Regions from separate parts of the Delftia sp. PX-1 genome, predicted to be linked through region 1. Evidence: predicted binding sites of a transcription regulator. Region 1 holds the regulator's gene; the other holds the start of a gene.
The links. Region 1 encodes NrdR, which represses ribonucleotide reductase genes. Its sites were predicted from a motif close to CACNANATNTNGTG; they were not measured.
Positions count from the first base shown of each region.

Region 2: a site for NrdR is predicted at 1,966-1,979, ahead of ACN20X_RS07365 (ribonucleoside-diphosphate reductase subunit alpha). Genes of this name have one in related genera too.

Region 1 is NZ_CP184763.1:5,075,030-5,079,255, reverse strand. It holds gene ACN20X_RS23265 (CBS domain-containing protein) at 1-382, shown strand, start outside; gene ACN20X_RS23260 (helix-turn-helix domain-containing protein) at 483-860, opposite strand; gene aroC (chorismate synthase) at 1,180-2,277, shown strand; gene nrdR (transcriptional regulator NrdR) at 2,344-2,799, opposite strand; gene glyA (serine hydroxymethyltransferase) at 2,822-4,069, opposite strand; ZMP/ZTP riboswitch at 4,104-4,226, opposite strand, start outside.
Region 2 is NZ_CP184763.1:1,603,161-1,607,386, reverse strand. It holds gene ACN20X_RS07375 (sigma-54-dependent transcriptional regulator) at 1-948, shown strand, start outside; gene ampD (1,6-anhydro-N-acetylmuramyl-L-alanine amidase AmpD) at 935-1,576, shown strand; gene ACN20X_RS07365 (ribonucleoside-diphosphate reductase subunit alpha) at 2,106-4,226, shown strand, end outside.

The sequences.
Region 1 (4,226 bases):
CAGCGCGGTGCAGGTGATGTCCGAGCGCGATATAGGCTCCCTCGTGGTCATGGAGCACGGCGACGTGGTCGGCATGCTGACCTTCCGCGAAGTGATCCAGGGCTTTGTCAAGCACGGCGGCGTGGGCGAGACGCTGGTGCGCTCGGCCATGGACGACGCTCCCATGACCTGCACCATGGAAACCGACATGGACGAGGTGCGCCGCATGATGCTGGACCGCCATGCGCGCTACATGCCGGTGATGGACAAGCGCATGCTGATGGGCGTGATCAGCCTGTACGACGTGGCCAAGGCCGTGGTGGACAGCCAGAACTTCGAGAACCGCATGCTCAAGGCCTATATCCGCGACTGGCCCGAAGGCGAGCGCCAGGGCACGGACTGATCATCCGGTCGCGGCAAGACCGTCCCTGCCCATGCAGCAAGGCCTGCGACCGCAGAACGCGGCGCAGGCCTTGGTTTTTTACGGCCGGGCGCAAGCCCGTTCAATGCACGCTGCTGCGCCGGGGCTTGAGCAAGGCGCTGGGCGGCACGGCATAGGCCTGCCTGAAGACGCGGCTGAAGTGCGAGAAACTGGTGAAGCCGCAGGCCATCGCCACATCGGTCACGCGCCGCGCATTGTCGGCCTGCAGCAGCAGGTGGGCCTGGGCCAGGCGCTCGTTCCAGAGCCAGCGGCTGGGAGTCAGTCCCTCGGTGGCGAACAGGCGCGCCAGGCTGCGCAGCGACATGCCCAGGCCCTGGGCCACCTGCAGGGGCTTGAGCTCGGGGTCATCCAGCCGGGCCCGCATGTACTGCTTGGCCTGGGCAAGCCGGTTGCGGGTTCTGAAATCATCGGGCCTGGCTGAGACCAGCAGCATGGTCATCAGGGTGGGGTGAAGATTCTGGTCACCGGCATCCTGTTGAAGGATGGGTGAGGGCGGTGGAGTGCTGCTCGCAGGATCGCTGCGATCCTGGCGTTGCGTTGAGCCGGAAGAGGTCTGCATTTCACGAATCTCCCGCAAGTTGCGGCTGGTGCCTGAGGGATGGTCCGCAGGCGGTTGAAGAACAATGTTCTGTAATTCTAGCTATCAATATTTGTAATTTGATAGTTTTATTGTTTCTTTGCGGGAGATGGCTGCCTGCGCAATGCACCGCTGCAGCGGGAGCGGCGCCTGGGGGCGACCCGGGCATAATCATCGGCCTATGAGCGGCAACACCTTCGGAACCCTATTCACTGTCACCAACTTCGGCGAATCGCATGGCCCGGCCATCGGCTGCGTCATCGACGGTTGCCCGCCTGGCATGGCACTGAGCGAGGCGGACATCCAGCACGACCTGGACCGCCGCCGCCCCGGCACCAGCAAGTTCGTGACGCAGCGCAACGAGCCGGACGCGGTGGAAATCCTCTCGGGCGTCTACGAAGGCCGTACCACGGGCACGCCGATCGCTTTGCTGATCCGCAATACCGACCAGCGCAGCAAGGACTACTCCAACATTGCGCAAAGCTTTCGTCCCGGCCATGCCGACTACGCCTACTTCCAGAAGTACGGCATCCGTGATCCGCGCGGCGGCGGCCGCTCCTCCGCACGGCTGACGGCGCCCACGGTGGCGGCCGGCGCCGTGGCCAAGAAGTGGCTCAAGGAAAAATTCGGCACCGAGTTCCGCGCCTGCATGACCCAGGTGGGCGAGCTGTCGCTGCCCTTCGAGAGCTGGGAGCATGTGCGCAACAATCCCTTCTTTGCGCCGGTGGCCGATGTGTCCCGCTACGAGGAATACATGGATGCGCTGCGCAAGTCGGGCGACTCCTGCGGCGCCGCGCTGCGCGTGCAGGCCAGTGGCATGCCGGTGGGCCTGGGCCAGCCGCTGTATGACCGCCTCGATGCCGACGTCGCCTACGCCATGATGGGCCTGAACGCCGTCAAGGCCGTGGAGATCGGCGCGGGCTTCGACAGCGTGGTCCAGCGCGGCACCACGCACGGCGACTCGCTGAGTCCTGAAGGTTTTCGCAGCAACAACGCCGGTGGCATCGTGGGCGGCATCAGCACGGGCCAGGATCTGGAGGTGCGCATCGCCATCAAGCCCACCAGCTCCATCATCACGCCGCGCGAGTCCATCGACACCCAGGGCCAGAGCACCGAAGTCATCACCAAGGGTCGCCATGACCCCTGCGTGGGCATCCGCGCCGCGCCCATCGCCGAAGCGTTGCTGGCCCTGGTGGTGATGGACCACGCCCTGCGCCACCGCGCCCAGTGCGGCGACGTCGATTCAGGCCTGGCGCCGATTCCTGCCGCGGCGCCCTGAAAGCGCTGCCAGGACGCCAAAGAGAAAGCCGCCCAAGGGCGGCTTTCTTGTGTCCTGCCGGCCTGATCAGCCGGGATTGCGGACTTCATCCATGACGTTCTTGAAGTCGTCCACGTCCTCGAAGCTGCGGTAGACGCTGGCGTAGCGGATGTAGCCGACCTTGTCGAGCAGCTTGAGCTCGCGCATCACCATCTCGCCCAGGCGGCTGGAGAGCACTTCGCGCTCGCCCAGGTTGCGCAGCCGTTCCTCGATGCGCTCGATGGCGGCATCGATCTGCTCCGTGCTCACGGGACGCTTGCGCAGCGCAATCTTGAACGAACCCAGCAGCTTGGCGCGCTCGTACTCGATGCGCCGCCCGTCCTTCTTGACGATGGCGGGGAAGCTGACCTCGGGCCGCTCATAGGTGGTGAAGCGCTTGTCGCAGCCGCCGCATTGGCGGCGGCGGCGGATGAAGCCCCCATCCTCGGCCTCACGGGTCTCCACGACCTGGGTGTCCGGGTGGCTGCAGAACGGGCACTTCATGGCAGGCCTCTATGCGCTCAAATCAGGCGCCGTAGACCGGGAAGCGGGCCGTCAGCTCGGCCACCTGGGCGCGCACGCGGGCCAGGTTGGCTTCGTCGCTGGGGTTCTCCAGCACGTCGGCCAGCAGGTTGGCCGTCAGGCGGGCTTCCTCTTCCTTGAAGCCGCGCGTGGTCATGGCGGGCGTGCCCACGCGGATGCCGCTGGTGACCATCGGCTTTTCGGGGTCGTTGGGGATGGAGTTCTTGTTGATCGTCATGTGGGCGGCACCCAGTGCGGCTTCTGCCGCCTTGCCGGTGATGCCCTTGGCGCGCAGGTCCACCAGCATGACGTGGCTTTCCGTGCGGCCGGAGACGATGCGCAGGCCGCGGGCCGTCAGCGTTTCGGCGACGACCTTGGCATTCTTCACGACCTGCTCCTGGTAGGCCTTGAACTCGGGAGACAGTGCTTCCTTGAAGGCCACGGCCTTGCCGGCGATGACGTGCATCAGCGGGCCGCCTTGCAGGCCGGGGAAGATGGCGCTGTTGATGGCCTTCTCATGCTCGGCCTTCATCAGGATCACGCCGCCGCGCGGGCCGCGCAGGCTCTTGTGCGTGGTGGTGGTGACCACGTCGGCGTGGGGCACGGGGTTGGGGTACACGCCCGCGGCGATCAGGCCGGCGTAGTGGGCCATGTCCACCCAGAAGATGGCGCCGACTTCCTTTGCGATCTTGGCGAAGCGCTCGAAGTCGATGGCCAGGGCGTAGGCCGATGCGCCGGCCACGATGATGCGGGGCTTGTGCTCGCGCGCCAGCGCTTCCATCTTGTCGTAGTCGATGGCTTCTTCGGCGTTCAGGCCGTAGGAGACTACGTTGAACCACTTGCCCGACATGTTCAGCGGCATGCCGTGCGTCAGGTGGCCGCCTTCGGCCAGGCTCATGCCCATGATGGTGTCGCCGGGCTTGGCAAAGGCCATCAGCACGGCCTGGTTGGCCTGGGAGCCGGAGTTGGGCTGAACGTTGGCGGCTTCGGCGCCGAACAGCTTCTTGACACGGTCGATGGCAAGCTGCTCGACCACATCGACGTTCTCGCAGCCGCCGTAGTAGCGCTTGCCCGGGTAGCCTTCGGCGTACTTGTTGGTGAGCTGGGAGCCCTGGGCTTCCATCACGGCGGGCGAGCAGTAGTTCTCGCTGGCGATCAGCTCGATATGTTCTTGTTGACGCAGGTTCTCGGCCTGGATGGCGGCAAAGACTTCGGCGTCGACCTTCTCGACGGTATTGGTGCGTTGAAACATGGCAGTCCTGTGAACTTGAAATTCCCTTGAGGCCAAGGGCTGCCCAGGCGAACGGCGGAACACTCCAGATCCCGCGTGCGCATGGAGGCTGGGCGGTACGCTCCCCGGTGGTTCACAGAAGGTGGTTCTTTTCAGGCCTTCTGCTGGTTTCCACGTC
Region 2 (4,226 bases), 2.9 Mb from region 1:
GAGTCGGGCACGGGCAAGGAACTGGTGGCGCGCGCCCTGCACGCCTGCAGCCAGCGCGCCCACGGCCCCATGGTGGCCGTGAACTGCGGCGCCATCCCCGAAAACCTGCTGGAGGCCGAGTTCTTCGGCGCCCGCAAGGGCTCCTATACCGGAGCCACCCAGGACCGCGACGGCTATTTCCAGGCGGCACGCGGCGGCACCCTGTTCCTCGACGAAATCGGCGACCTGCCGCTGCCCATGCAGGCCAAGCTGCTGCGCGCCATCCAGGAACGCCGCGTGCGCCCCCTGGGCTCGGCGCAGGAGGAAGCGGCCGACGTGCGCATCGTCAGCGCCACCCACCGCGACCTGGCCGCCGACGTGCAGGCAGGACGTTTTCGCCAGGACCTGTACTACCGCCTCAACGTCATCGAAGTACTTCTTCCGCCGCTGCGCGAGCGCCGCGAAGACCTGCCCGCGCTGTGCCGTGCATTGCTGGCACGGCTGTCGCAGGAGTCGGGCCTGCCCATGCCCGAGATCGACGAGCGTTCCCTGGAGCAGATCGCCCGCCTGCCCCTGCCCGGCAATGTGCGTGAACTGGAGAACCTGCTGCACCGCGCCATCACGCTGGGCGAGGAAGGGCCGCTGCGCATAGACCCCGAGATGCAGCTGCCCTGCGGCACTCCGCCGGCTCCACCCGCATCGGCGCAGACCCAGGCGCACGACGGCGCCGCACCGCCGCCGGAGCCTGCCGACATGGAGCTGCCCCGCGACCTGCAGGCCTGGCTGGACGAGCGCGAGCGCGGCATCCTGGTGCAGGCGCTGCAGGAAAACGGCTTCAACCGCACGGCCACGGCCGCACGCCTGGGGCTGAGCCTGCGCCAGATCCGCTACCGCATCGACCGGCTGAACATCGCCCTGCCTGGCGACGCCAGCGCCGAGGCGGACGGAGGCGGCCATGGCGAAGCCTGATCCGCAGGCACCAGCCACCACGACCATGGGCCCGGCCTGGACCTGGCAAGGCGGCTGGCTGCAACAGGCACGCCACCTGCCCTCGCCCAACTTCGGCGAGCGCCCGGCCCAGGCCCTGGTCGATCTGGTCGTCGTGCACTCCATCAGCCTGCCCCCCGGCGAGTACGGCACGGGGGCGGTCCAGCAACTGTTCACCAACCAGCTCGACTGGGACGCCCATCCTTACTACCAGGGCATACGCGGCCTGGAGGTGTCGGCCCATTTCTTCGTCACGCGCCTGGGCGAGGTCTGGCAATTTGTGGACTGTGACGCGCGCGCCTGGCATGCGGGCGCCTCCAGCTGGCGCGGCAAGGACCGCTGCAACGACGACTCCATCGGCATAGAGCTGGAGGGCCTGGAGGGACTGCCGTTCGAGCCGGCGCAATATGCGGCCCTGGAGAACCTGTGCGAAGCCATCGCCGCACGCTACCCCGTCGCCCATCTCGCAGGCCATGAGCACATTGCGCCCGGCCGCAAACGCGATCCCGGCCCCGGCTTCGACTGGCCCCGGCTGCGCGGGCTGCTGTCCCGTCACCAGGCCACGGCGAACTGGCAGCTGCCGCCCCGCGCCGGCCAGCCCTCCACGTAAGCACACACCCTCCTGCCGGACTGCGCCAGGCCTTGCACGCAGGCCGGCTTGTCCACAGGCCCAGGAAAAGTGCGCTGTCAATCCAGAAAGCAACCCATGTGGCGCGCAGGCGCACGCCGGGCCGGCCTGATCTTTTTTTACAAATTCACGCATGTGTCGCAGCCCCACTGTTCATGGGGCTTTCGGCGGTCCGACCGGCGCAGCGGCAAGGCTGTAGCGGCTTGCGACAGGCCATCGCCCGCCAGCCACCGCGCAGCGGTGATCTGCTGCTATGGGCTTGCATGCTGGGCACTGTTTTGGCGCAGCGCAAACAGCGGTTTTCCGGCCGTGAGTACCCCGTGTACATGAGACGGCGATACACTACAGGTAGTGCCTGAGAGCACGCCGGACACCATATCTAGTGTTCACAAGCTGTGCACACCCTGTGAAAACGGTGTGCACATCCGGCCATCGATTCCATATCCCAGCAAGCCTGCCCCCAGTGCAGGTCCGCGTCCGTTCTATCCACAAACACCCGTTGAGGAAACTCATGCAAGAAGCACTGAATTCTTTGGCTCCCGCTGCGCACGGTGATGCTGCCAATCCTTCCTCCGCCCATCACCTGTCCGTGCAGGACGGCTACCAGATCATCCGCCGCAGCGGCGACGTGGTGCCCTTCACCCCGCAAAAGATCGCCGTCGCGCTGACCAAGGCCTTCCTGGCCGTGCGCGGCGCCCAGGGCGCTGCCTCCGCCAGCGTGCGCGAGACCGTGGACGAGCTCACCCAGGCCGTGGTGCGCGCCCTGCTGCGCTCGCGTCCGGGCGGCGGCACCTTCCATATTGAAGACGTGCAGGACCAGGTCGAGCTGGGCCTGATGCGCGGCGGCCACCACGACGTGGCGCGCGCCTACGTGCTGTACCGCGACCGCCGCAACCAGGAGCGTGCCGAGCAGAAGAAGGCCGCCGAGGCCGCTGCCGCCGCTGCGGCCGCGCCCGCCCCCGTGCTGCATGTGACCGACAACGGCCAGCGCGTTCCTCTGGACCAGGCCCGCCTGCTGGCCCTGATCGAGGCCTCCTGCCGCAACCTCAATGCCGACATCCAGGCCGCGCCCATCGTTGCCGAGACGCTGCGCAACCTGTACGACGGCGTGCCGATCGAAGAAGTCTTCAAGGCCTCCATCCTGGCCGCGCGCACGCTGATCGAAAAGGACCCCGACTACACCTACGTCACCGCCCGCCTGCTGCTGCACACCATCGTGCGCGAGGTCATGGGCCATGACGTGCAGCCTGCCGACATCCAGTCGGCCTACGCCGCCTACTTCCCCGGCTTCATCCAGAAGGGCGTGGACAACGAGCTGCTCAACCCCGAGCTGCTGAACTACGACCTGCCCCGCCTGGCTGCCGCCCTCAAGGCCGAACGCGACCAGCAGTTCGACTACCTGGGCCTGCAGACCCTGTATGACCGCTACTTCCTGCACGTGCGCAAGACGCGCATCGAGCTGCCCCAGTCCTTCTTCATGCGCGTGGCCATGGGCCTGGCGCTGCAGGAAGAGGACCGCAACGCGCGCGCCATCGAGTTCTACGAACTGCTGTCTTCCTTCGACTTCATGAGCAGCACGCCCACGCTGTTCAACAGCGGCACGCTGCGCTCGCAGCTGTCTTCGTGCTACCTGACCACGGTGCCCGACGATCTGGACGGCATCTATGAGTCGATCAAGGAAAACGCCCTGCTGTCCAAGTTCGCCGGTGGCCTGGGCAACGACTGGACGCGCGTGCGCGCCCTGGGTTCGCGCATCAAGGGCACGAACGGCGAGTCGCAGGGCGTGGTGCCCTTCCTCAAGGTGGTCAACGACACGGCCGTGGCCGTGAACCAGGGCGGCAAGCGCAAGGGCGCCGTCTGCACGTACCTGGAGACCTGGCACCTGGACATCGAGGAATTCCTCGAGCTGCGCAAGAACACGGGCGACGACCGCCGCCGCACGCACGACATGAACACGGCGAACTGGATTCCCGACCTGTTCATGAAGCGCGTCATGGAAAAGGGCCAGTGGACCCTGTTCTCGCCCTCCGATGTCGGCGACCTGCACGACCTCTTCGGCGCAGCCTTCGAGCGCGCCTACACGGCCTACGAAACCAAGGCCGACACCGGCGAACTCAAGCTGTTCAAGCGCATCCCGGCCGTGGACCTGTGGCGCAAGATGCTGTCCATGCTGTTCGAGACCGGCCACCCCTGGGTCACCTTCAAGGACCCCTGCAACGTGCGCTCGCCCCAGCAGCACGCCGGCGTGGTGCACTCGTCCAACCTGTGCACCGAGATCACGCTGAACACCAGCGACACCGAGACCGCCGTCTGCAACCTGGGCTCGGTCAACCTGGCGCGCCACATCACCAACGGCGCCATCGACCACGGCAAGCTGCGCAAGACCATCACCACGGCCATGCGCATGCTGGACAACGTGATCGACATCAACTACTACGCCGTGCAGAAGGCCAAGGACTCCAACCTGCGCCATCGCCCCGTGGGCCTGGGCCTGATGGGCTTCCAGGATGCGCTCTATGAAATGCGCATCGCCTACGCCAGCGACGCGGCCGTCGAGTTCGCCGACCAGTCGATGGAAGCCATCTGCTACTACGCCTACTGGGCCTCCACCGAACTGGCCAGGGAACGCGGC